Regions from separate parts of the Priestia sp. FSL W8-0524 genome, predicted to be linked through region 2. Evidence: riboswitches for the same ligand, from Rfam matches in the RefSeq annotation. Region 2 holds a riboswitch; each other region holds the start of a gene.
The links. Region 2 has a riboswitch for cyclic di-AMP ahead of NST66_RS18725 (potassium channel family protein). Riboswitches for the same ligand answer to the same signal wherever they lie in the genome.
Positions count from the first base shown of each region.

Region 1 (7,803 bases), 190 kb from region 2:
TTCGACTAAAATCCTTTTTTCCCAACCTCTTTTATCTATTACTAAATCACTGCCTACTCCACTGAACCTTTTATTACACGTTGTGCCGCTGTTGTAATTTCAGAACAATCTAACATTATACTCTATAAGAAAAATATATACAAAATAATAAAATATGGTATCATAGGGTAGGAATTTTGTACCTTATCTTTGAAATAATTTGCAGGAGGTAATATGCTTAACTCATTTTTATCCAAAAGCCTGATTCTTTTATGTGTCATGATTCTTACATGGTCTCTATGGGGCAGTTATAGCGCGATGACAAATTCATTGGACTTAAAAGGCTTGGCTTTAAGTAATTCATTTATTATTGAAGGAATATGTATCACTTTCCTTGTCATTTTTCTAATAGCTATTGCAAGTAGATACATGAACAAAACTGTTTTTTTTATTTCACTGATTGTTTTGACCTTAGGTGTTCGATTAGCATGGATGCTTTCTGTTCAAACACCTGTAAAATCTGACTTTCTTGTCATGTTAGATGCCGCACGTAATATCGCAAAAGGAAATTATGAATTTAACCAAAGCGTTTATTTCACTACATGGGTATATCAGCTAGGCTTTTCATTCTATGAATCTATTGTTATTCGCTGTTTTGGAGATAGCATTTTTACATTAAAATTGTTAAATATTTTTTATTCTACTGGAACCGTTATTTTTATTTATCTAATTGGCGCTAAAGTATTTAACGAACTTGCTGGGAGAATGGCAGCTTTCCTATATGCGTTCTACATTCCGAACATTCTCTACAGCTCAGTGTTAACCAATCAGCATTTAGCTACTTTTTTATTTTATGCAGCTTTTTACCTTATTATAAAAAGATTTGCTCATAACAAGTTTAGCTGGCTTTATATTGGTCTTCTATTGTCGTTAGGAAATTTAATGCGCCCTCTGGGACCCATTATTATCGTTGCTGTTTTCATTTATTTCATCTTGCAAATTCTTCAACCTTACATTAAAGCGAAGGATGCTGCTGAGTTAAAAACTCGTCGAAAGAAAATAGGAAAAAACCTCGTAGGCGTACTGGCTACTTTTTTTATTGCAAATGCGCTAATCAACTACTCTTTTGTAGCGAGCGGTATTTCTAAATATCCTTTAAGTAACAGAGATCCTTTATGGAAATTCGTTATTGGCTTTAATTATGAAACAAGCGGTTCTTATTCTTCAGAGGATGCTAGTCGTTTTATGGGTATGCCAATTGGAGAAAAACGAGCTGAAGCAGAAAAAGAAGTAATTAAAGAGCGAGTAGCAGATAAAGAGCAACTTTTAGATCTCTTTCACATTAAATTCCTGAATATGTGGGGAGGAACGGATGCATCTACATTTTGGAGTATTTCATTAACTCCTCAAGAAGATGTACCTTTTAATAAAGAGAAATTAATTAGTGCTGCTCAAAGTTATGAAAGAATCATTTACGTTTCAACTACTATTCTTTCCATTATTGGACTTATATGTTTATTCCTGAAGAAGCAGGATAAATATCCGTATACACTGTTTTTATTACTAATCATAGGATACGTTCTTATTCACTTGCTTATTGAAATTCAAACTCGCTATCGATTCTTTATTTTCCCAAGCTTTATGCTGCTCGAAGGGTTTGGTATTTCAGTGATTCTATCTTATTTACTAGTACGGTTTACTAAAAATAAGACCCAGGCAAAATGTGAAGAGATAAATTAAATGGAAGGGATTATGCAACCGTGATAAAATTCCTGAAATTCGGATTTGTAGGTATAATGAATACCCTGCTCACTATTATCAGTTACTTAGCACTGATTCATTTTGATATGAATTATATATTGGCTAACGTACTATCCTATTTCATTGGCGTCATAAACAGCTACTATTGGAACAAATCGTGGGTGTTTCAAGCAACTGTGCATAAATGGATGTTAGCTCAATTTTTCATCGTAAACCTTATTACTTTAGCAATTAATACATCTTGCTTATTCCTTCTTGTACACTATACACCTGCTAATCCGATAATTGGACAACTGTTGTCTACTTGTATAGGAATGTTTTTTAATTTTTTTCTTAATAAAATATGGACGTTTAAGCACACAAACAATCACTCGATAGGAGGTAAAGCATGAAAGAACTAATTTCAATCGTGGTACCTATGTATTTTGAAGAAGAAGTAGCTAATGAATGCTATAATCGCTTGCTTTCCGTCATGCATGAAAATCACATTAACTATGAATTCATTTTCGTCAATGACGGCAGTACAGACCGAACAATTGAAATCTTAAAGGACGTAGCAGCTATGGATTCTAACGTAAAAATTATTGATTTTGCCCGTAATTTCGGGCACCAAACTGCCGTCACAGCAGGTATTGACTATGCTCAAGGTGATGCTATCGTAATTATTGATGCTGACTTACAGGATCCGCCTGAAATGATTCCTGAATTAATTGCTAAATGGCAGCAAGGCTATGAAATTGTATACGCAAAGCGCAAGAAGCGAAGCGGAGAGACCTTTTTTAAATTGACAACGGCTAAGTATTTTTATCGCTTTTTAAATTATATGTCCGATATTGAAATCCCAAAAGACACGGGAGATTTTCGTATTATCGACCGAAAAGTTGCGGACGTATTCAAAAAAATGACTGAACGCAATCGTTTCGTAAGAGGAATGATGTCTTGGATCGGCTTCAGGCAAACATATGTAGAATATGAGCGCGATGAGCGTTTTGCTGGTGAAACAAAATATCCTTTAAAAAAGATGATCAAGTTTGCTTCAGATGGAATTATTGGTTTTTCAACGAAACCTTTACGTTTAGTAATGGTTATTGGCTTGTTATCAGTTTTTGTATCACTTCTCGTTTTAAGTTATTCGATTGTTGTTTGGCTGATAGGTGAAAATATTCAGCCTGGCTGGACTTCGATTATGGTAGCTATCACTTTCTTTAGCGGTATTCAGCTACTTGGTTTAGGTCTAGTGGGACAATACATCGCAAGAATTTACGATGAAAGTAAAAATAGACCTATTTACGTTGTACGTGAAACTATTAACTTTTCTGCGGCTTCAACAGATTCTCAAAACGTGCGTGAAAAAGTATATAGCTAAAAAAACAAGGAAGAAAACAGTTGTTTTCTTCCTTGTTTTTTATTCTTTTTGAAGCTGTAAATCGCTTGTCACCCAGTCAGGAATTCCATCATCTTCATCAAATTCAATAATGACATCCGTTATTCCTTTTTCCTGTAAAATACGATTTTCGAGACGATCTTTAATATCATCCGCTTCTGCTACTGTTAAAGAAGGATCAATTTCTACTTTTAATTCAACGTGAAGCTCTTCTCCTTCTTTCATCACCATTAACGTTTGAATATCACGCACTTGTACATCTTGCATAACAATGGCGCCAATTTTCATTTCCATTTCTTTATCTGCTTCACCAAGCGCTCCAGCAGCGTTATCTAAAAATACTCGTCCTACTACAAAAAACATCATAAGACCAATTAGCATAGAAGCAATTCCTTCAGCTTGATGAAAAGGCGTAAACCGCGAAATAAAAACGGCAATTAAAGCCAATACGCCTCCTCCAGTGGCTACCAGATCTTCCATAAAAACAAGCTTAGTTGCTGGCTTTGCTTTCTTTAGATGAACAAAGCTTTGCGTAAAAACATTGACCTCTGCAGTATTCATTCCGACATCGTGCAAAATTTCTTTCATTGCCTTAAAGAGGACAAACATCTCAAGTAATACCGAGATGCCAAGTACTGCAATATTTAAGATAAAGCCTGAAGACTTCGTCGGATGAAGAATATGATGATACCCTTCTTTAATCGTTTCAAATGCCATAATTCCTACTACAAGAACCGCTCCTAATAAAACGAGATTAACCAATCGTCCAAATCCGTTTGGAAATCGTTTGGTCGGAGCTTTTTTGCTTAATGCTGAACCTATAAAAACAAAGAACTGATTTGCTGCGTCTCCTAAGCTGTGCATCGTTTCAGCAAACATCGCTACATTTCCCGTTAAAGCAAAAGCAATCCCTTTAATAATGGATATAATGGTATTAACTATAGCGGCCATCATGGCCGATTTATTTCCTTTTCGCAATAACTTAATTAATTCACTCATGCAATCCCTCCGTTTGTGCCTTTGATGAGATTCAATTATGGTTAGTGTATGTGAATTTAAAAATTAAAAACCTCCAACATATAAGTTGGAGGTTTTTAGTCATGTTTCATTATTTTTTAAAACGATAAGGTACCGTTGTAACGATTACGTTTTTACGGTAAAGCAAATGTGCTTTTAACAGCAGACTGGACTGATTATGAAGGATGTTTTGCCAGCTTTTTTTCGTGATGAACTGCGGAATAACAACCGTAATAGCCATATTATTTTCCCGGGCTTTTTCTTCAGCCATATCGATGAATCGAAACAGCGGACGCACAAGACTGCGGTATTGAGAGTGAAACGTAACAATACGAATATCAGGCTGCCACTTTTCCCACTTCTCTTCCATTCTCTTTTCGCTTTCTCGGTCAAAAGCAACGTGCACCGCAATAACGGTATCACCAATCGTTCTTGCATAGTTCAATGAATTTTCTACTACCTTTGTCATTCCTGCTACAGGAACAATGACCACACTTCCTTCAAGCTTTCCAATCTTTTCTCCTTGCTTAATACGAAGCTGCTCTCCTACCGCTTCATAATGCGTATGAATGCGATGAAAAATATAAACGATAACCGGTAAGAAAACGAGCACGGACCATACTTGTGAAAACTTCGTTGTAAACAAAATGATTAGCACCGTTAAGGTAATGAGGGCACCAATTAAGTTAATGGTTAGCTTTCCTTGCCAGCCGGCCGGCTTTTCTCTAAGCCATTTGACAATCATGCCTGTTTGAGAAAGCGTAAATGGAATGAACACTCCAACTGCATAAAGAGGAATTAATTGTTCCGTCGCTCCTTTAAAGGCGACAAGTAAGACAATAGAAGCAATTCCAAGGGTCACAATTCCATTTGAATAGCCTAGTCGATCGCCGCGAATTTGAAACATTCTTGGCATGTATTTATCAGACGATAAGTTTACGGCAAGCAAAGGGAAAGCTGAAAAACCCGTATTCGCTGCTAGCACTAAAATCAGAGCTGTGGTGCCTTGAATAAAATAATAAAACCCATTTCGTCCAAATACACTCGATGCAATTTGTGATACAACCGTTTCATCTGCTTTTGGAGAAATGCCAAGCCAATAAGCTAAAAACGTGATGCCAGAAAATAAAACGGCTAAAATACCGCCCATCAGCATTAATGTATGAACAGCATTTTTTGCACCTGGATCTTTAAAGTTAGGCACTGCATTCGAAATAGCTTCTACACCAGTCAATGCCGAACAGCCTGATGAAAAAGCTTTTAATAATAAAAACAAACTAATACCTGGCACCACGGTACCGAGAGATGTATGAAGCTCAGGTGAAACTTGACCTGTCACTATTTTGAAGAAGCCCACCGCTATTAACAAAATAAGAGCAATCACAAATAAATAAACCGGATAAGCTAAGACAGAAGCGGATTCTGTTACACCTCGTAAATTTAAAACCGTAATAAAAATCACCAGCAAACACGCAATTACTACGTTATAGTGATGCAGCGTTGGAAAAGCCGAAGTTAAAGCATCGGTTCCTGCTGAAACACTCACGGCAACTGTTAAAATATAATCTACTAACAGTGATCCCCCAGCGATAAGTCCAGGATTTTCTCCTAAATTGGTTTTCGAAACAATATAAGCTCCTCCGCCTTGCGGATACGCATAAATAATTTGACGATATGAAAGAATTAAAGCCGTCAGCAGCACCAATACCCCAATCGCAATTGGAATCGAATACCAATAGGCAAGCACGCCCACTGTTGCAAGGACAATCAAAATCTGTTCTGTTCCATAAGCCACTGAAGATAAGGCATCTGATGATAAAATAGCCAGCGCTTTAAGCTTACTAAGCTTTTGATCGCCTAACTCTTTTGTTTTGAGCGGCTTTCCAATCAATAATCTCTTGAGAACTGAATAGTTCACGTAATTTCCCTCCGATGATTGCTTAGCTACTATTCACTGTTCGTTGCTAAGCTCCGTTACAAGTTCATGAATAAGTGATATTATCCCTAAAAAATACCTTTTTATGTTAAAAAAGCGCACAAAAAAAACACTAAGGGTTCTCAGCGTTTTTACACAGCTTAAACCTCCTCTCCAAAACGCTTATGGGGTTAGCTGTCGGATTCGGGCTATGAGAGTAGCCCTACCTTTTAAAAAAGGATTCACCCCAAGTGACAATGCACAAATTTGGGTCCCCCACTTCTGACGAATTAAGCGATAACAGGTCAATATAATTTTCGGTTAAAGGGTATGATTGATAACAAGTTTCTTTCATAACTATCCTTTGTTCTTAGATAATATACTCCCGTACAAATGGTTTGTAAAGCATTATTTTACGTAAACGATAAAATAGTACTTAAGGCGCTTTTAAGGGGAAAACAAAAGGCCTTCTGCCTGCTTACAGAAGACCTGCTTTCTTTAACTTTTTGCTTTTAAAACGGCTGCTAGCTTGTTTTTCGTTTGAGGACCATAAATGCCATCTACATCATAAGGAAGATACACAAGCTGAAAACGTCTGACTGCATCTTTCGTTTGTACTCCATATATTCCGTCTACTGACCCTACTTTAAAATTAACCGCGTTTAATGCTCTTTGAAGCTGTTTCACTGCTTCTCCAGAATCGCCTTGTTTTAAAATTCCATTGGGAAGTGGATATTGTTCAGAAGGTGGTGTTGGAGTAGGTGTTGGAGTAGGTGTTGGAGTAGGTGTTGGTGAAGTTCCTGAAGGAATAACAATTGTTTTTCCAACCTGTAGTGTTAAAGGATCAGAAAGCCCTGTATTCGCTTCTTGAAGCGCTTGTACTGTTATTCCGTACTTCTGTGCAATACTGTACAGCGTATCTCCTTGCTTAATTGTATACGTTTTTTCACCTGGTTCAGAAGGTGATGGATTTGGTGTCGGTGTCGGTGTCGGTGTTGGAGATGGAGATGGCGATGGATTTGGAACTGCACGACGAGGTAAATTTAAATATACGGCAATTCCTTTTGCATACGATTCACCCATGCTTTTTAAAAAAGCTTCATTTTGAAGAAGTGCTGCATCGGCGCTCCTATCAATAAAAGCTATTTCAGTTAGTACTGCAGGCATATTTGTTAAGCGAAGCACCGCATAATTAGCTGATTTTCGACCGCGATTCGGATGATTATACGACAGCAGCGCTGGCTGTACTTGGCCGTGGACAATTGATTGAAACGTTTTACTGGCATTGCTGGCGCTTCTATAAACATAATCTTCGTATCCTGTTCCTCCACCGGCATTTACGTGAATAGACATAAATGCATCTGCTCCCCACGAGTTAGCTTGAGAAGCTCGCTGAGATAACGATAAAAAAGTATCTGTGGTACGGGTGGTTTTAATCGTAAAGTCACTGTAGGTGCTATTTAAATAGCTTATTAAATATTGTTGAATTTTTAACACTAAGTTTTTTTCATATAGTCCGCTTGCTCCAACTGCTCCTGCATCTGCCCCACCATGTCCTGCATCAAGATAGATTTTTTTCATATTACTTGTCCCTCCTTATTGTTAACATATGCATGAGGGAAAAAAGTGCTACGTATACTAGCCTACTTAGTGAAAAATTACTAAAAAAGGAGATTGAGACATAACGAAATCACTTCAACCTAAAAACGAACAAATGGGATAAATGCGCTAGTATGGATGGCTTGTT
Region 1 covers NZ_JBBOUG010000001.1:3,754,157-3,761,959, forward strand. Annotated here, with positions in the region: gene NST66_RS19710 (ArnT family glycosyltransferase) at 214-1,719, shown strand; gene NST66_RS19715 (GtrA family protein) at 1,740-2,132, shown strand; gene NST66_RS19720 (glycosyltransferase family 2 protein) at 2,129-3,106, shown strand; gene NST66_RS19725 (cation diffusion facilitator family transporter) at 3,146-4,123, opposite strand; gene NST66_RS19730 (APC family permease) at 4,233-6,059, opposite strand; cyclic di-AMP (ydaO/yuaA leader) riboswitch at 6,222-6,363, opposite strand; gene NST66_RS19735 (N-acetylmuramoyl-L-alanine amidase) at 6,555-7,637, opposite strand.
Region 1: linked by a shared signal. The riboswitch ahead of NST66_RS19730 (APC family permease) and the one ahead of NST66_RS18725 (potassium channel family protein) in region 2 are both predicted to bind cyclic di-AMP.

Region 2 (7,803 bases):
CGGAGGAGTTGCAATCATTTCTTTTGCGTCCGTGCCGTTAAAAAATGAGCGAACGTCCCAGCCTTCTTTTTGAAGGTAAAGGGTTAAAACTTCGTTTAAATTTTGTTCATCCTCTACTAAATATAGTGTAAAGCTCAAATTTGACACCTTCCTCTGAATATATGAAAATTAAGGTAAATAAAGCATATTGCGCCATCTATGCGCGTTTTTTTAAAGGTTTATGTACCCGCTATTATACTACGTGTTTGCTGTTATAAAGAAATTTTTCACAATTTCACATATTGTTTTGATACTTATCCCAAACTTTTATTTTATAGTATAGATAACATAAAATTTGCTACGTTAAAAGGAGTGATTTTCATGGATCCACGTGATTATGAAAGAGAGGAAGAACGAAAAGAAGAATATGAAAACCGCCAGCGGCGCTATGATCAGTATCAGCCTGCGTCATCATCACAGCCTCCAAAAAGACGCTTATTTCCAGTGATCGCATCTTCCATCGCGGGAGCAGTGCTAGGGGGAGGAATTGTGCTATACGGCGCTCCGCAGCTAGGGTTAATGGATTCAGCGGATACGCAAACAGCGAATCAAACAACGCAGACTCAAACGGCAACAACAACGAGCACAACGCCTCGAACAGTAAGCACAACCGTGAATCAGTCAGATCTTGTTTCAGTTGTAAATAAAGTATCAGCTGCTGTTGTAGGCGTGAACAATATTCAACAGCAAACAAATCCATTTTCTGGAGATACCCAAACGCAAGAAGCAGGAACGGGTTCCGGTGTTATTTTCAAAAAAGAAAATGGAAAAGCCTACGTTGTGACTAATAACCACGTTATTGACGGCGCAAGCGAAGTAGAAGTGTCACTTTCAAACGGACAAAAAGAAAAAGCTAAAATTGTCGGAGCTGACGCGCTAACGGATTTAGCGGTGCTTGAAATGTCCGACAAAAATGTTGAACAAGTGGCGAAGTTCGGAAAATCATCAGATTTAGTGGCGGGTGAAACGGTTCTTGCAATCGGAAACCCTCTTGGTGAACAATTTTCTCGTACGGTCACACAAGGTATCGTGAGCGCAGCAAAACGCTCTGTCCCTATTTCAGAGAATTGGAACGTAGATGCAATTCAAACGGATGCGGCGATTAATCCAGGAAACAGCGGCGGTGCCTTGATCAATTCTTCCGGTGAAGTAGTTGGTATCAACAGTATGAAAATTTCAGAAGACAATGTAGAAGGAATCGGCTTTGCTCTTCCAAGTGATGAAGTGCAGCCAACAATTGAACAGCTGATGAAAAACGGAAAAATAACGCGTCCATATATGGGGGTAGGTCTTCAAGATGTAGGTCAGCTTTCAGCTGCAACAAAACAAGATCAGCTAGGCCTAACAAGCGATACGTCTGAAGGAGTTGTCGTAACGACGGTTGAACCATTCTCTTCTGCTTCTGATGCTGGTTTACAATCAAAAGACGTGATTGTTGCCATCGATGGAAATGAAGTCAAAACATCCAGTGATTTACGTCAATATCTATACACAAAACGCAAAGTAGGAGATACGGTAAAATTAGACGTGTACCGAAATGGAAAAAAACAAACTATTTCTCTGAAGCTTTCAGAGCAGCAGGATAACAATGGATGAGTTCAGCACCGTTAAAGCTGCTGCTAGCAGTATTAACAGCGTTCGGATTTTTAACAGGCTGCGGAGGGAAGCATTCAAACACGATGTTTCCTTCTGTAGAAATTAGTCAGCTATCTTCTGCTAAAGAAGTGGCAGCGTATGAAGGAGGAAAGGTGACAGGAGCTGAATTCAATCGTTTTTTAGCAGTTGAAGGGTTCTTAAATCCCGATGCTCCGCTAAATGATACAAGCTACCGCAAAGAGTTGTTGCGGCAGCTTGTCATGCAAAAAATCTTAATTTCGCATCTAAAGACAAGTGACAGGGTACAGAAAAAAGTCGAGGATATGTGGAAACAAATCAAACGTTCATATGACGAAGATACAAGAAAACAAGGCTATGAAGTCTTGCACATTCGTTCTAGCGATGTAACTAAACAGCTAATAAATCAGTTTAAATTAGAAGAATATTTCCGTAAACAAATTACGTCTGATGAACTAGACGCTTACTATACACGTATTGAGAATGATGTAACGCGCGTATCTTTTTCGCAGCTAACTTTTACAACTTTACATGATGCCGAGACCGTTGCGGCTGAGCTGCAAAAAGGAACATCGCTTCAAGACGTTCAAAAAAAATATGCTGATGTCCAGACCATCAGCAAAATAGAGAATGATGATAATCTAAAGCTTTCGAATCTATCTCCCTCTTTTATAGATGTTTTAAAAAAACAGCACATCGGAGAGTGTAGTAAGCCCATTAAAATGGGTAAAGTCTATTATATTCTTATTTTAAAACAAAAAGATAAAAAAACGGAATCAGAAGTCAAAGAAGAAATGATGAAAGAACTTGTTTTGAATCATATCAACCGGTATATCCAGGATCAACTGCCAAGGTTTCACGTGACTTTCAACCTTAGGTAGTTCCCTTTTATATAGATTGATTGTTTTCAAAAAACAAGCAGGTAAAAGAGCTTTCTATTAATAGAGAGCTCTTTTACATTTTTAAGTAGACAGAAATGTCGGTACCTGATAGAATGAAGTTGTAAAACTTTCATTATTCGGAAAATTTATACCCTCCAGCTTTGGAGGGTTATTTTTTATGCTTTTGGACGAACAAAAGAGGCTAGGACAGAAGTAGTTTAGTGGAAAGAAGATCCGAACGATGAATCGTTCGGATCTTTTCGTTAGTACGGTGAACGTATGTTTTAATCACTTTTCATCTTTTAAATGACTCAATAATGCAGAAGACATCTCCACGTGAGAAAGGGCGATGTGTGAAATCGTTTTGGCATAAGGTGTAATTTCGTTAATAAATTGCTCGAGTACGTGCAGGTGAGGAAGCTGAAGCTTTGTAATGAAGCAAGCCTGTCCGGCGATGCGTTCACAGAATAAAGCATAGGGATACTGAGAAATAAATCTTTTAAAACGCTCGTGCTCTCCGTTTTTCATGGTTACTTCAATAAAACACGAGACGGGCAACTGCAGCTTTTCATAATCAATATCGATTGTATATCCTTTTATAATACCAAAGCTCTCTAGCTGTCTTACTCGCTCTGCCACTGAAGGAGGAGACAGGTTAATTTGTTTTCCTAGCTCTCTTAAGGAAAGACGGCTGTTTTGCTGCAGTGCCTGCAAAATCGATAAATCAATTTCATCAATTTTCAATTGAAAACCTTCTTTCATATTAATGTTTCATTTGATTAGTAACAGCAGATAATATGTTTTATTTGTTATCTGAAATCTCCATTTTTCTTACTATAATAATTAAAAAGGAGTGAGTAAAAAATGGCAAGAGTTTTGTTAACAAACGAAGAGGGAACAAATTTTGAAAAAGCACTGAATTTAATTCCAGATGTAAAAAGGTTGTATGATGAGCTATACGACAAGCTTTGGAACAGTGATATAGTAAAAAGAGAGACTAAGGAAAAAATCAGGCTTTATCTAGCAGGTGTTAACGGCTGTGAGACGTGTATGAGCATGTCATATGTAGGCGATAAGACGCTTAATCAAAAAGTGTTAAGAGAAAAAGAGCTGGAAGAAAAAGATCGACTGCTGTTTCGATTTATAGATGTATACCGAGTGCGTCCAAGGGATTTGACGGATGCTGATATGGATCAATTAAAGAAATTTTACAGTGATACGCAGCTATTAGAGCTTTTGGCCGTTATTAATTTGTTTGATCAATTTCACAAACTGATTGTCGGTTTAGATTTATATGATTTTTGCAGTTTGCAGCGCAAGTGATGTCTTCCCTAAAAATATCTTGACAGACAAAATCCACAGGAGTAAGATAGCTTTCGTGAAGTGAAACGTATCATGAATCGAATCGATTATTCTAAAAAATAGATCATAGATATTTGAATAAAAATCGCTTAATCCATTACGGAGCGGAGGACCCATTATTTACGCACATATTGTGCTCCGGGGTGAATCCTTAAAAAGGTAGGGTTACTCTTAAAACCCGAACCCGACAGCTAACTTCGCAAGCGTTTTGAGGGGGAAGAGTGTGAAAAAACACAGGAGCCTTCCTGTGTTTTTTTGCGCTTTTTTTAAGAAAAACATGTAATTTTTTAGAAAAAGTATAAGCTAAGAGAACACACAGCAGTTGAAGAAAGGAATAAATACATTATGAAAAAACAGTTTGCTGTATTGGGATTAGGTCGTTTTGGAGGCAGTTTGGTTGAAGAGTTTGCTAATTTGGATGTGGATGTGCTCGCTATTGACCGCAATCAGGAGGTAGTAAAGAAATATAGCAACTCAGCTACATATGTCGTGCAAGCGAACGCAATTGATGAAGCTAGCTTAAAAGGGCTAGGCATTCGTAACGTTGATCATGCTCTTATTTCGTTTGGAGACGATATTGAAGCAAGCGTGCTTGCAACGATGCTTTTAAAAGATATGGGCGTTAAGCAAGTATGGGTAAAAGCGGTGAATATGTATCATCAAAAAGTGCTGGAGAAAATAGGAGCGGACAAAGTCATTCATCCTGAGCGCGATATTGCGAAGCGGATTGCTCATCACGTGGTGTCAGAAAAGATCATTGATTACATTGAACTGTCAAAGGATTATAGTATTGTCGAAATTGTCGCTTCTAAAAAGCTTCATAATAAAACGCTGTTTGATTTGAACATTCGTGCCAAGTACGGCTGCAATATTATCGGCTTTCAGCGAAAAGACGGGGAAATGGTGATTTCGCCTACCGCGCATGAAATAATTGAACAAGGAGATATGCTGATTGTTATCGGACATAATCGCGATTTGAACCGTTTTGAAGAAGAAGGAGTTTAACTCATGAAAAAACAAATCATTAAACTCACTCCTCCGCAGCTGCTTGTCTCCATTTTTGGCGGAGGAATTATTATTGGTGCTCTTCTATTGATGATGCCTTTTTCTACTACTGAGCCAATCCGGTGGGTAGACGCCCTTTTTACATCTACTTCCGCTATGACAGTGACCGGCTTAGCCGTCGTAGATACAGGTACGCGTTTTACCGTCATCGGTCAAACGATTATTATGCTGTTAATTCAAATAGGCGGTCTCGGCATTATGTCATTTGCCGTGCTGATTTTTATGATGCTAGGTAAAAAAATTGGATTTAAAGAGCGTATGCTCGTTCAGCAGGCATTAAATCAGACGAGCGTCGGTGGAGTTGTGCTGCTAGTTAAAAGGTTGTTCATCTTTTCATTTTTAATTGAGTTTGTTGCACTGCTCTTTTTAGCGATACGCTGGGTTCCGGAATTCGGATGGTCTAAGGGGCTGTTCTTTAGCTTGTTTCATTCGATTTCGGCTTTTAATAACGCAGGGTTCGGACTGCTGTCTGATAACTTAGTTCAGTATGTAGGAGATCCTATTATTAACATCACGATTTCTTTTCTCTTTATTATTGGTGGGTTAGGGTTTACCGTCCTTGCTGATATGTGGGTGAAAAAATCGTATAAAAAACTAACGCTGCATTCAAAAATTATGATTATCAGCACGTTCGCCATTAACGTGATTGCCATGCTTTTTATTTTTTTCTTAGAGTACGGCAATTCGCATACGCTCGGAAATTTATCATTAGGAGACAAAGTATGGGCTTCTTATTTTCAAGCGGTAACAACAAGAACCGCTGGCTTTAATACAATTGATTTAGCTCATTTGCATGACGCAACGGTGTTTTTAATGGTTTTATTGATGTTCATTGGTGCAGGGAGTGCGTCAACAGGAGGGGGTATCAAACTCACGACGTTTGTGGTGATTGTCTTTTCTGTATGGGCATTTTTACGAAGCAGGGAAGATATTGTGCTGCTAAAGAGACGACTTCTTCCTCTTCATGTTTTTAAGGCACTAGCCATTACGATGATTTCAATTATGTTTGTGTTTGGGGCCATCTTCCTGTTAAATATTTCGGAAAACCTGCCGTTTGTAAAAATTATGTTTGAAGTTGTTTCTGCGTTTGGAACAGTAGGTTTATCGATGGGAGCGACTCCTGAACTTTCGTACTTTGGACGCGTGATTATTATCTTTATCATGTTTTTAGGAAAAGTGGGGCCATTAACGCTTGCGTTTTCATTATCTAAGCAAAAGCGTGAAGCCGTTCGCTATCCAAACGAAGATATAATGCTAGGATAGAAAAATCGCCTTCGATGAGGCGATTTTTTTATATTATTTATACGTTCAAGACATATAAGAGGTTACGCACAAAACAGTTGCGATGAATAAAAAGAAGGCAAAAACAAGAACAATGGGCAATTTGGAATGTCGGCGCATTAAAGCCCCTCCTTTTTTATAGTAAAAAAATCTCTTACTATATATAACGAAAGAAACAAAAATATGATTCACTTTTTTTGGCGAAATTTGAAGGTTTTTCTCATTGGAAAAATCCGCACCCCTGTCCTAAACATTTTGCCAAGCTGTTGCATACACTAAAAGCAGATAACAGGAAGTGAGGGATGGTACGTGGGAAAACAAAATTTTGCGTTAATCGTTGTGTTATTTGTTTTACTTGTTATTGTAGGTGCGTCTGGCTTTCGCTTTTAAACGTTAACTTTATTTGCGCATAGCCCCCGTCAAAAAGGGCATACTAGGCGGAAGTAAAAACCAAAAATTTCTTCAATATTGCCGAACAATGAGTTCCTCTACTCATTCATCTAATCGGTATGTAGCCATGCGAAAGCATGGTTTTTTTTAAAATAGGAGAGGATGAATGATGTTCATCCTCTCTAAAAATTAGTAGTAGCAAGAACACCCTACGATTACTAATAGGATAAATAAAACAACGATAAATGAAAAACCAAAACCGCCTTTTGCGCCCATATGTGTAACCTCCTTTAATAAAAGTCTCTATATCCTATGTACTAATTGGGTTAAGTGATTGAGAAATTTGCCTATTTTTTAATGGTAACGTTTTTTGTGAAGAATGAAGAACACTTACTTTTTTCATTTGCGCAGAAATCCTTTATGATAAAGAGGAAAAGGAGGGCAAACAGGTGGGAATACATGCACAATACGTCATGAATCAGCTAGAAGAGGGAAAGTGGAAAGAGATCAAGCGCGAAATTCAACAAGAAATGAAGAAAAAACCTCAAGCATCTGATTTGTACTGTTACTTAGCCGTTTGTTTAGCAAAGCAAATTGAAGAATCAATTATCTTTGAAAAAATGGTATTGAACTTAGAAATGGACCGGGCTCTTCATCAGGCATTAACATTAAATCCATCTTCAAGCTTGGCGCACTTCGTTCGAGGAATAAAATATCGGGAAACTCCGCTTATGTTTGGAGGGAATTACGAAAAATCGCTGTTTTATTTGCAGAAGGCGCAAGATCTTGGTTTTGAAGGGATTATGCTGCCGCTCGAACTCGCCAAAACCTATATTCAATTAAAAGAAATGGAAAAAGCGAAAGAACAAATCGCCTATGCTCGGGAAATCAATCCTACGCACGCGGACATTAAAAAAGTCGAAAACATGCTCCAAACAGGACGATGAATCTAAAGTCCTGTTTTATTTTTGATTTTCAGAAAACGTATGCTGATTTTCATAAAGGATTGCTTTTTATATAACAATAAGAATATTTATAAAAAATTTAAGAAGTGCATGTAAGTCGAACGACTTCTTAACTGCTAGATTTTCTACATTATTAGAGCGTTCAGTCTACATAGTTCCAAAAATAGTAAGAAACTATCAGCCTATGGATAAATTGTTAGAAAATA
Region 2 covers NZ_JBBOUG010000001.1:3,559,768-3,567,570, reverse strand. Annotated here, with positions in the region: gene NST66_RS18750 (response regulator transcription factor) at 1-138, opposite strand, end outside; gene NST66_RS18745 (S1C family serine protease) at 361-1,635, shown strand; gene NST66_RS18740 (peptidyl-prolyl cis-trans isomerase) at 1,632-2,534, shown strand; gene NST66_RS18735 (Lrp/AsnC family transcriptional regulator) at 2,823-3,278, opposite strand; gene NST66_RS18730 (hypothetical protein) at 3,399-3,857, shown strand; cyclic di-AMP (ydaO/yuaA leader) riboswitch at 3,973-4,117, shown strand; gene NST66_RS18725 (potassium channel family protein) at 4,242-4,901, shown strand; gene NST66_RS18720 (TrkH family potassium uptake protein) at 4,905-6,224, shown strand; gene NST66_RS18715 (YjcZ family sporulation protein) at 6,552-6,632, shown strand; gene NST66_RS18710 (YjcZ family sporulation protein) at 6,822-6,908, opposite strand; gene NST66_RS18705 (tetratricopeptide repeat protein) at 7,082-7,579, shown strand.

Region 3 (7,803 bases), 710 kb from region 2:
ACGATAAACAGCATACTCATCGCTACAAACAAGATGCGGCCTTGCTTACGCTGTCCGATCATTTTTCCGTACGTAAAAGGAAGGGCTGTTGGCAATAAAAGCATAAGGACGATTTGTAATACATTGCTCCACGCGTTAGGATTTTCAAATGGATGAGCTGAATTGACACCAAAAAATCCCCCTCCGTTGTTTCCTAGCTCTTTAATTGAAAGAAAAGAAGCAACTGGTCCCCTTGCTATTTGCTGTGTTGCTCCTTCTATTGTATGGGCAGTCACCGTTCCGCTTAACGTTTGAGGGACACCTAAAAACATAAATAAAATGCCTGTTATAAAAGCGATAGGAAGTAAAATACGCGTAATTGACTTTACAAAATCAACAAAAAAGTTTCCCATTTCTTTCCCTGCCAGCCCGCGAATAAAAGCGATTGCTACTGCAAGTGCCGTTGCTGGTGCAGCAAACATCATAAATACAACGGCGGCCATCTGCGAGAAATAGGACAAACCTGATTCGCCGCTGTAGTGCTGCAAGTTCGTATTTGTCATAAAACTAATGGCCGTGTTAAAAGCAAGAGCCGGATCCATTCCTTTGATGTGGCTTGGGTTAAGCGGCAGTACCCCCTGAAACCGGAAGATAAGGTACACCACAAAAATCATAAACGTATTTGTTAACACAAGAGCAAATGCATATTGCTTCCACGTCTGATTAAGCCCTTTAATTCCTGCTGCTTTAAACATCACCGTTTCTATCTTTCCTATCAAGCTAGTGTTTTTATCGTTTGAAAACACATTCGCTATATAAATACCTACGGGCTTTGCAATAAGCGCTACAAAAACAAGCAGCAGCGCAACTGATAGTAGAAAAATCCCCACTTTTTATTCCTCCGCTTATTAAAATTGTTCTGGATTTAACAGTACATACACTAAATAAATTAAAACGAGAACTGAAATACCTAACAAAATGAACGACACGTTCACTTCTCCTCTCTTTCATCTACTACATGAGACGACCAGCAAATAATTCCGTACATAGCAGCTGTTAATATGACAAGCGTTCCAAGCATGATCATATCCAAGTTGCTCCCTCCTAACTGTTTCCTAACAAAAATGATAGCTTCTAAGTTTAGTGACGGTTTCTTTTCATAAAGCATCACGTCCAAAAAAGCTAACCGTGAGACGTGATGCTATTTTTTTCCACTAAAAAACCGCAGAAGAGAGTTCTCTTCCGCGGTTTAATGCACGACAAATAAGCCGTGATTGACACGAATTTTTTACTCCCAAAACGCTTACGGAGTTAGCTGTCGGATTCGGGTTATGGAAGTAACCCTACTCAGTTAAGAGATTCACCCCTAGTACATACGTACAAAATATTGGGTCCCCCGCTCATAATTGATTAAGCGTATCTTTGTTATTTAATTTTTAGACTTAATAATAGTTTTTACTGCTGCGTTTAAAACTTTGATTAGCTAACGTAGACAAATAGCGGTTTGCTAGATCAAAAGATTGCTGATCGCACATGGCCCGATATTCAATCATTTGAATCATTTGCTTAGATAAATGCATCCTGACGCTCCTTTCACCTATATTTTGAAAGGAGCGTACTATCCGCTGTTATAGAAAACGACCACGATTACACCATCCTCTCTCTTAACGCTTACGAAGTTAGCTGACGGGTTCGGGTCAAGAAAGTAACCCTACTCAATTAAGAGATTCACCCCTGATAATTGGGTCCTCCGCTCTTTCCTTCTCTTTCAGAAAAGACTCAGCGTTTCACAGTGGAACGTTTCATGAGAGTAATCTTACTCCTGTTAAAATTTACTGTCAACAACATTTTTTGAAATTTTAAAAGCTTTATTTTTCTATATTTATTCATTATTTTAAAATAATAATTTCAGAAGAAAAAAGCGTTCTTATCGAGGAGATAAGAACGCTTTTTTTAGCTCATTTTCTCAATTTCATTTACAAGAATTGAAATGGCATCCGTTTTTGTTGCTTCACGCATTGTACGCTTCATCGTACTTGCCTGCTGCTGAAGCTCATTTACTTCACGCAAAAACAGTTCTTTTGTTAACTGCTCTTCTTCTACAACCATACAGTAGCCTTTTTTCTTAAAGGATTGTGCATTTAAAATTTGATCTCCGCGACTCTGTGCTTTTGATAAAGGAATAATCATCATCGGTTTATGAAGAGCTAAAAACTCAAAAATGGCATTGGATCCGCCGCGTGTAATCACATAATCAGTTGCCGCTAGAACATCAGGAAGCTGTTCGTTTACGTATTCTAACTGACGGTATCCTGACTCTTTTTCAAGGCTTGTATCAATATTGCCTTTTCCGCAAAGGTGTACAATTTGGAATTTCTTTTGCAGTTCAGGCAAAGACTCTCGAACGATTTCATTAATACGGCGTGCTCCTAAACTTCCCCCCATAATCGTTAAAATGGGGCGCTTATCATAAAAGCGTAGCCAGCTTTCCCCGTTCGCTGCGCTTCCGCTAAATAGCTCTTTTCGAATAGGTGAACCAACAACCTGCACTTTTTCTTTTGGAAAGTAGTTTGCGGCTTCATCAAAAGAAGTGAAAATTTTAGTGGCAAATTTCTGCGCAATTTTATTTGCCAGTCCCGGTGTTAAATCACTTTCATGAATGAACACGGGAATGTTTAAAGATTTAGCAGCCATTACCACAGGAACTGTGACGAAACCGCCTTTTGAAAAAACAAGAGAAGGCTTTAACTTTTTCAGCACGCGACGCGCATCGCCAACCCCTTTTGCTACTCGAAATACATCTTTTACATTTTCCATATCTACGTATCGACGCAGCTTCCCGCTTGAAATCGCATGATATGGAACGTTTAATTTTGTAATTAATTCTTTCTCAATACCATTGTGAGAACCGACATAATGGATATCCCATTTTTCACTGTCTAATTCTTTCATGATGGCAATGTTTGGTGTTACGTGTCCAGCTGTTCCGCCTCCGGTAAAAACGATAACTTGCTTACTCATTTTTTCTTCCTCTCTTTACTTCACTTAATCGATCTGTTTTGACATCAATTTTTATCTGATCTTTTTAGCATGCAATCTGACATGTAAAACGATGGTTTTATTATAGCATTTTTCTTTTTACATATGTATGATAAGGCGTATAAAAGCATGCTATACTTTTCATAAGGAGTGATGATAATGACCAAATCTGTACCTGCAGTAAAAGGTGACACAGTGGATTCCGAAACGCGCTGTACGCACTATCATACGGATAAAGATATTATTGCAATAAAATTTTATTGCTGTCATACATATTATCCATGCTATCAATGTCATAACGCACATGCGGATCACGACATTAAAAGATGGCCAAAATCTATGTTTAATGAAAAAGCTATTCTTTGCGGAGTATGTAAACATGAGCTTTCAATTAATGAATACTTAACCTGTAACTCGACTTGCCCTCACTGTCGTTCTTCTTTTAATCCTGGATGCAGCCTGCATGGACACATTTATTTTGAACAAAAAAGCTGAACAAACCATCGTTCAGCTTTTAAAATAATTGCTCATCTATATTTATAATGGAAGGAAGCAGACCTGGGAACAGTTCCTCAAGTTCTTCTAAACGCAAGGAATAATAGTGCTGCGTACCTTCTATACGTAGTTTGATAATTCCAGCTTCGCGAAGTACTTTAATATGATGTGATAGCGTTGATTTTGATACATTTAATTTTTGATAATACGAACAGGTCTGCTCCTTTCTTGTCGCTAAACACTGTACAATTCGCAGCCGGTTAGGATCACTCAATGCATGTAAAATAGGCGTTAATTTAATTTCAGATTTCGGTGGTTGATAAGGTTTTCTCATGCTTAAAATATAACACAGCTTCTTTTGTGTATCAATGTTCGATAACTTTCGAACTAAATTCCTTGCACTGTTATTTAATCGGTGTTATAGTTTCATTGTTCGATGATATTCGAACTTATCTTCATTTTAATCGTAAATTGAATGAAAGATTAAAAACAAAACAAATAATATAAAGCACCATCATTATTAAAGGAGGAATCACCCATGATTCATTTACAAGCTTCAATGAAAGTTAACCCAGCAAAAAGAGAAGAATTTTTAGAAAACGTACAAGAACTAATTAAGCATTCTTTACAAGAAGAAGGAAACAGCAACTATCAACTATTTGAAGATGCTTTTACACCTAACACATTTATGATGATTGAAGAGTGGAAAAGCGAAGAAGCAATTCAAGCACACAATAAATCAGCTCATTTCCAAAGTTTTGTAGCATTTGCTCAAACTGGCGTACTTGTAGCACCTTTAGATGTAAAAACATTACAAGGCTAAAAATAACTTCTTTGAAAGGATGACGCATCATGAATGAAGCAATTCGTACAATTCAAGATCATCGTTCTATCCGTCAATATACAGACGAAGCAGTAAGCGACGAGCATTTAGATACAATTATTCAATCTGCTCAGTCAGCCGCTTCTTCTATTAACGGACAGCAAGTAACTATTATTAGCGTCCAAGATAAAGAAAAGAAGAAAAAGCTTTCAGAGCTTGCAGGCAACCAAGCGTGGATTGACCAAGCTCCTCTATTTTTAATCTTTTGTGCAGATTTTAATCGTGCTAAGATTGCAGCTGAGCTTAACGATGCGCCTCTTGGTGTAACCGATGGACTTGAGTCAATTTTAGTGGGGGCAACCGATGCTGGAATTTCTTTAGAAGCAGCAACAGTTGCAGCAGAGTCACTCGGTTTAGGTACAGTACCAATCGGCGGAATTCGCAGAAAGCCACTAGAAGTCATTGAGCTCCTAGATTTACCGGAATACGTATTCCCAGTAAGCGGTCTTGTCGTTGGACATCCGGCAGATCATTCTGCGAAAAAGCCTCGATTGCCACAAGCTGCTGTGCACCATCGTGAAAGCTATAATCATGACTTAAAGTCATTGATTCAAGACTATGATGCTGAAATGGCAGAGTATATGAAAAAGAGAACAAACGGTGCAGATGACCGCAACTGGTCACAAACTGTATCCGCTATTTACAAAACCATTTATTATCCAGAAGTTCGAGCGATGCTTGAAAAACAAGGATTTAAATTCGAATGATCAAAAGCTGCGATGTTCATCGCAGCTTTTTTTATCTACTTTAACAGCGTCTTGAATAGACTAAAAGTAATACTCGATAAATGAGGTGTTTGGATGGAGTTTATTTTAATTTGTAATTTTCTTTTAGGTGCAACGGCAGCGTTTTTATTGGTGCCGGCTTTTACAAAAAAGAACACCCTTCACGTGACTTTGCTGTCTCTCCTTTTCCTCCTTTCAATTGTTCCAACCTTTCTTCTCGCTAATCCACATATCGGCGTTTTACCTTGGGCTATTCGAGACGGTCTTCTATTGTTTTCCGCTTTCCTTTTCTTTTATCTAACCTTCACTTTAAGCAGATGGAAAACACTTTTGTTTTTTCTTCTCCTTTTACTGTCAATTGCTCCTCTTGCCTACGTCGTATATGATGACTTCACGCATACGTATATAGATGCCAATATCGGACTTGGCCTAGGCTTTTTATTGACGTGGCTCTTAACAACCTTGTACAATATTTTGGCTATTCTTCGATTTTTCCGTCAGAAATCTCAGTAAACACGTTAAAAGTTAACAAACAAACGAATAGTTGATTTTATTTAGTATACGCTAACAACTGCACAGTCCTTCTCTTTACATAAAGCTGTGTATACTAAAAAAGGAGTGATACTTGATGAAACGACTATTCGTAATGGTAGCAGTGATTGCCTTCTTGGCACTTAGCCGCATGTTAGTATTTGCCGCTGAAACACCTCCTGCTGCAGATGAGCGACCAGCTCAAAATGCAGAAGTTCGTATCGTTCATGCTTCACCGGATGCTCCAGCTGTAGACATTTTTGTGGATGACAAAGCTTTAGTAGAAGGAGCAAAGTTTAAAGATGTCTCCAACTCCCTGCCTTTGTCAGCTGGTTCTCATAAAGTAGAAGTATACGAAGCGAAGACAAAAGGAACAAAAGATTCCATCATCGAAGCTACCCTTGTTGTAGACGGTGGAAAATCGTATACAGTAGCCGCTGTAAATAAAGCCGAAAATCTTGAACTGCAGGCTTTCACGAATAATAAGCAAGGGATGGATGGAAAAGCAAGCTTACGTGTTGCTCATTTATCTCCTGATGCTCCTGCGGTAAACGTAGGTCCTAAAGGGGCTGCTCCTTTATTTAAAGATCTGTCTTTTAAAAGCATTTCAGGTTATCAAGTAGTAAATCCAGGTTCGTATGATTTATCTGTTTCCACAGCAGACGGAAAAGAAATACTAAGTCTTCCTGGAACAAATCTTCAAAGCGGTAAAAACTATACGGTTCTCGCAGTAAATACTGCTGATAAGCTTGAGACCATTGTTTTACAAGATAATTAATTAAAAAAACGTCATTTCAATTGAAATGACGTTTTTTATAGACTGCGCTGAATGAATTCTTCTTTTTTGTACTCATAGGTAGAAATATCGTTCCACAATCGTTTTGAAAGCTCGTATTTCATACCTTCATATTTTTTTCTAGCACGTTCGCTCGAGCGTAACTGCTCCCTGAAATTAATTCGTTCATTCCAGTAAGGTGATTCACTGACCGTTACGTACACATGACTTCTTCTAGCATCATGTGGAATGAGCTTACGGGCATTTTTAGCTGTCATAATTGGAGGGTAGTGTGCAGCTGGAACGCCTTCTTTTAATAAGACGAACATCTCTTTTTCCGCTACGTATACGTGAGATTTATTTTTTAATATAGCGCGCACTTCATTTATGTCTTCTTCGCGTTTGACGCCGATTAAAATATCAACGATTGGTGAACCTGCCAATCCTGGAACGGACGTGCTTCCAATATGTTCGATGTCTACTGAAAAATCTTTTAGTGTATTAAGTAACGCTTCTTTTTCCATTTGATACAAAAGCGACCACTTTGTTTCATACTGAACAATCTTTCGCATATCAGTTTCCACCCTTTCACTTTTTTATACTGTACCATGTTTCAAAGTAAAAAGAAAGAATTTTCTAACTATTTACTTTTGGTTTATGCTATGAGCTTTTCCATCGATATAGACAGGCTTTATATTATTTTATATATTTTTGTTATTTTTATTCTGAATGTTTCATAATTGTGGATGTTTCCTCCTCCAAAAGATAGATACTCTTTTATTTGCTATCTCTCCTCTATCATATTCACATTCAGCTGCTTTATACTATTTTACATTTTTTCTAGTATAAAACATGTCCTCAAAACATCGGTGAACAAAGGGCTAAAGACCTTTAAATGCCCTTAATATCCCTACATTTCATCTTTGATATAATTATATTTTACATTAATGTAAAATTTTATCGTTAAGGATGGCAGATAGTTCAAATTCATTATACAATTGAAATTCGACATATAGTATGATGGATAATATCGGCATTATGAGATAATAGTAGATTTAACTCAAAATTTTGGGCTATTTGCCGATATATGCTTTGTATACTAATTAACTTATGTTGAAATTTGTAATTTGCAAGGAGGAAAAAATGAATAAAAAACATGTCATGTACACAGCCGTTTCTTCTGTTCTTTTAAGCTCTTCATTGCTTTTGCATTCGATTGACGCAGATGCAGCTGAATCGGCCAAAGTAACTGCTACATCTTTAAATGTACGTGCAACGCCTAGTACAAGCGGCGCTATCGTTGGAAAAGTAACGAAGGGAAACACCGTTAATATAGTAGATGAAAGCAAGGGATGGGCTAAAATTACGTATAACGG
Region 3 covers NZ_JBBOUG010000001.1:2,852,303-2,860,105, forward strand. Annotated here, with positions in the region: gene kdpA (potassium-transporting ATPase subunit KdpA) at 1-863, opposite strand, end outside; gene kdpF (K(+)-transporting ATPase subunit F) at 888-974, opposite strand; cyclic di-AMP (ydaO/yuaA leader) riboswitch at 1,266-1,406, opposite strand; gene NST66_RS14530 (hypothetical protein) at 1,422-1,559, opposite strand; cyclic di-AMP (ydaO/yuaA leader) riboswitch at 1,632-1,774, opposite strand; gene NST66_RS14535 (undecaprenyldiphospho-muramoylpentapeptide beta-N-acetylglucosaminyltransferase) at 1,933-3,000, opposite strand; gene NST66_RS14540 (CHY zinc finger protein) at 3,178-3,513, shown strand; gene NST66_RS14545 (ArsR/SmtB family transcription factor) at 3,533-3,847, opposite strand; gene NST66_RS14550 (putative quinol monooxygenase) at 4,052-4,336, shown strand; gene nfsA (oxygen-insensitive NADPH nitroreductase) at 4,366-5,103, shown strand; gene NST66_RS14560 (hypothetical protein) at 5,197-5,634, shown strand; gene NST66_RS14565 (DUF4397 domain-containing protein) at 5,750-6,430, shown strand; gene NST66_RS14570 (GrpB family protein) at 6,466-6,999, opposite strand; gene NST66_RS14575 (SH3 domain-containing protein) at 7,571-7,803, shown strand, end outside.
Region 3: linked by a shared signal. The riboswitch ahead of kdpF (K(+)-transporting ATPase subunit F) and the one ahead of NST66_RS18725 (potassium channel family protein) in region 2 are both predicted to bind cyclic di-AMP.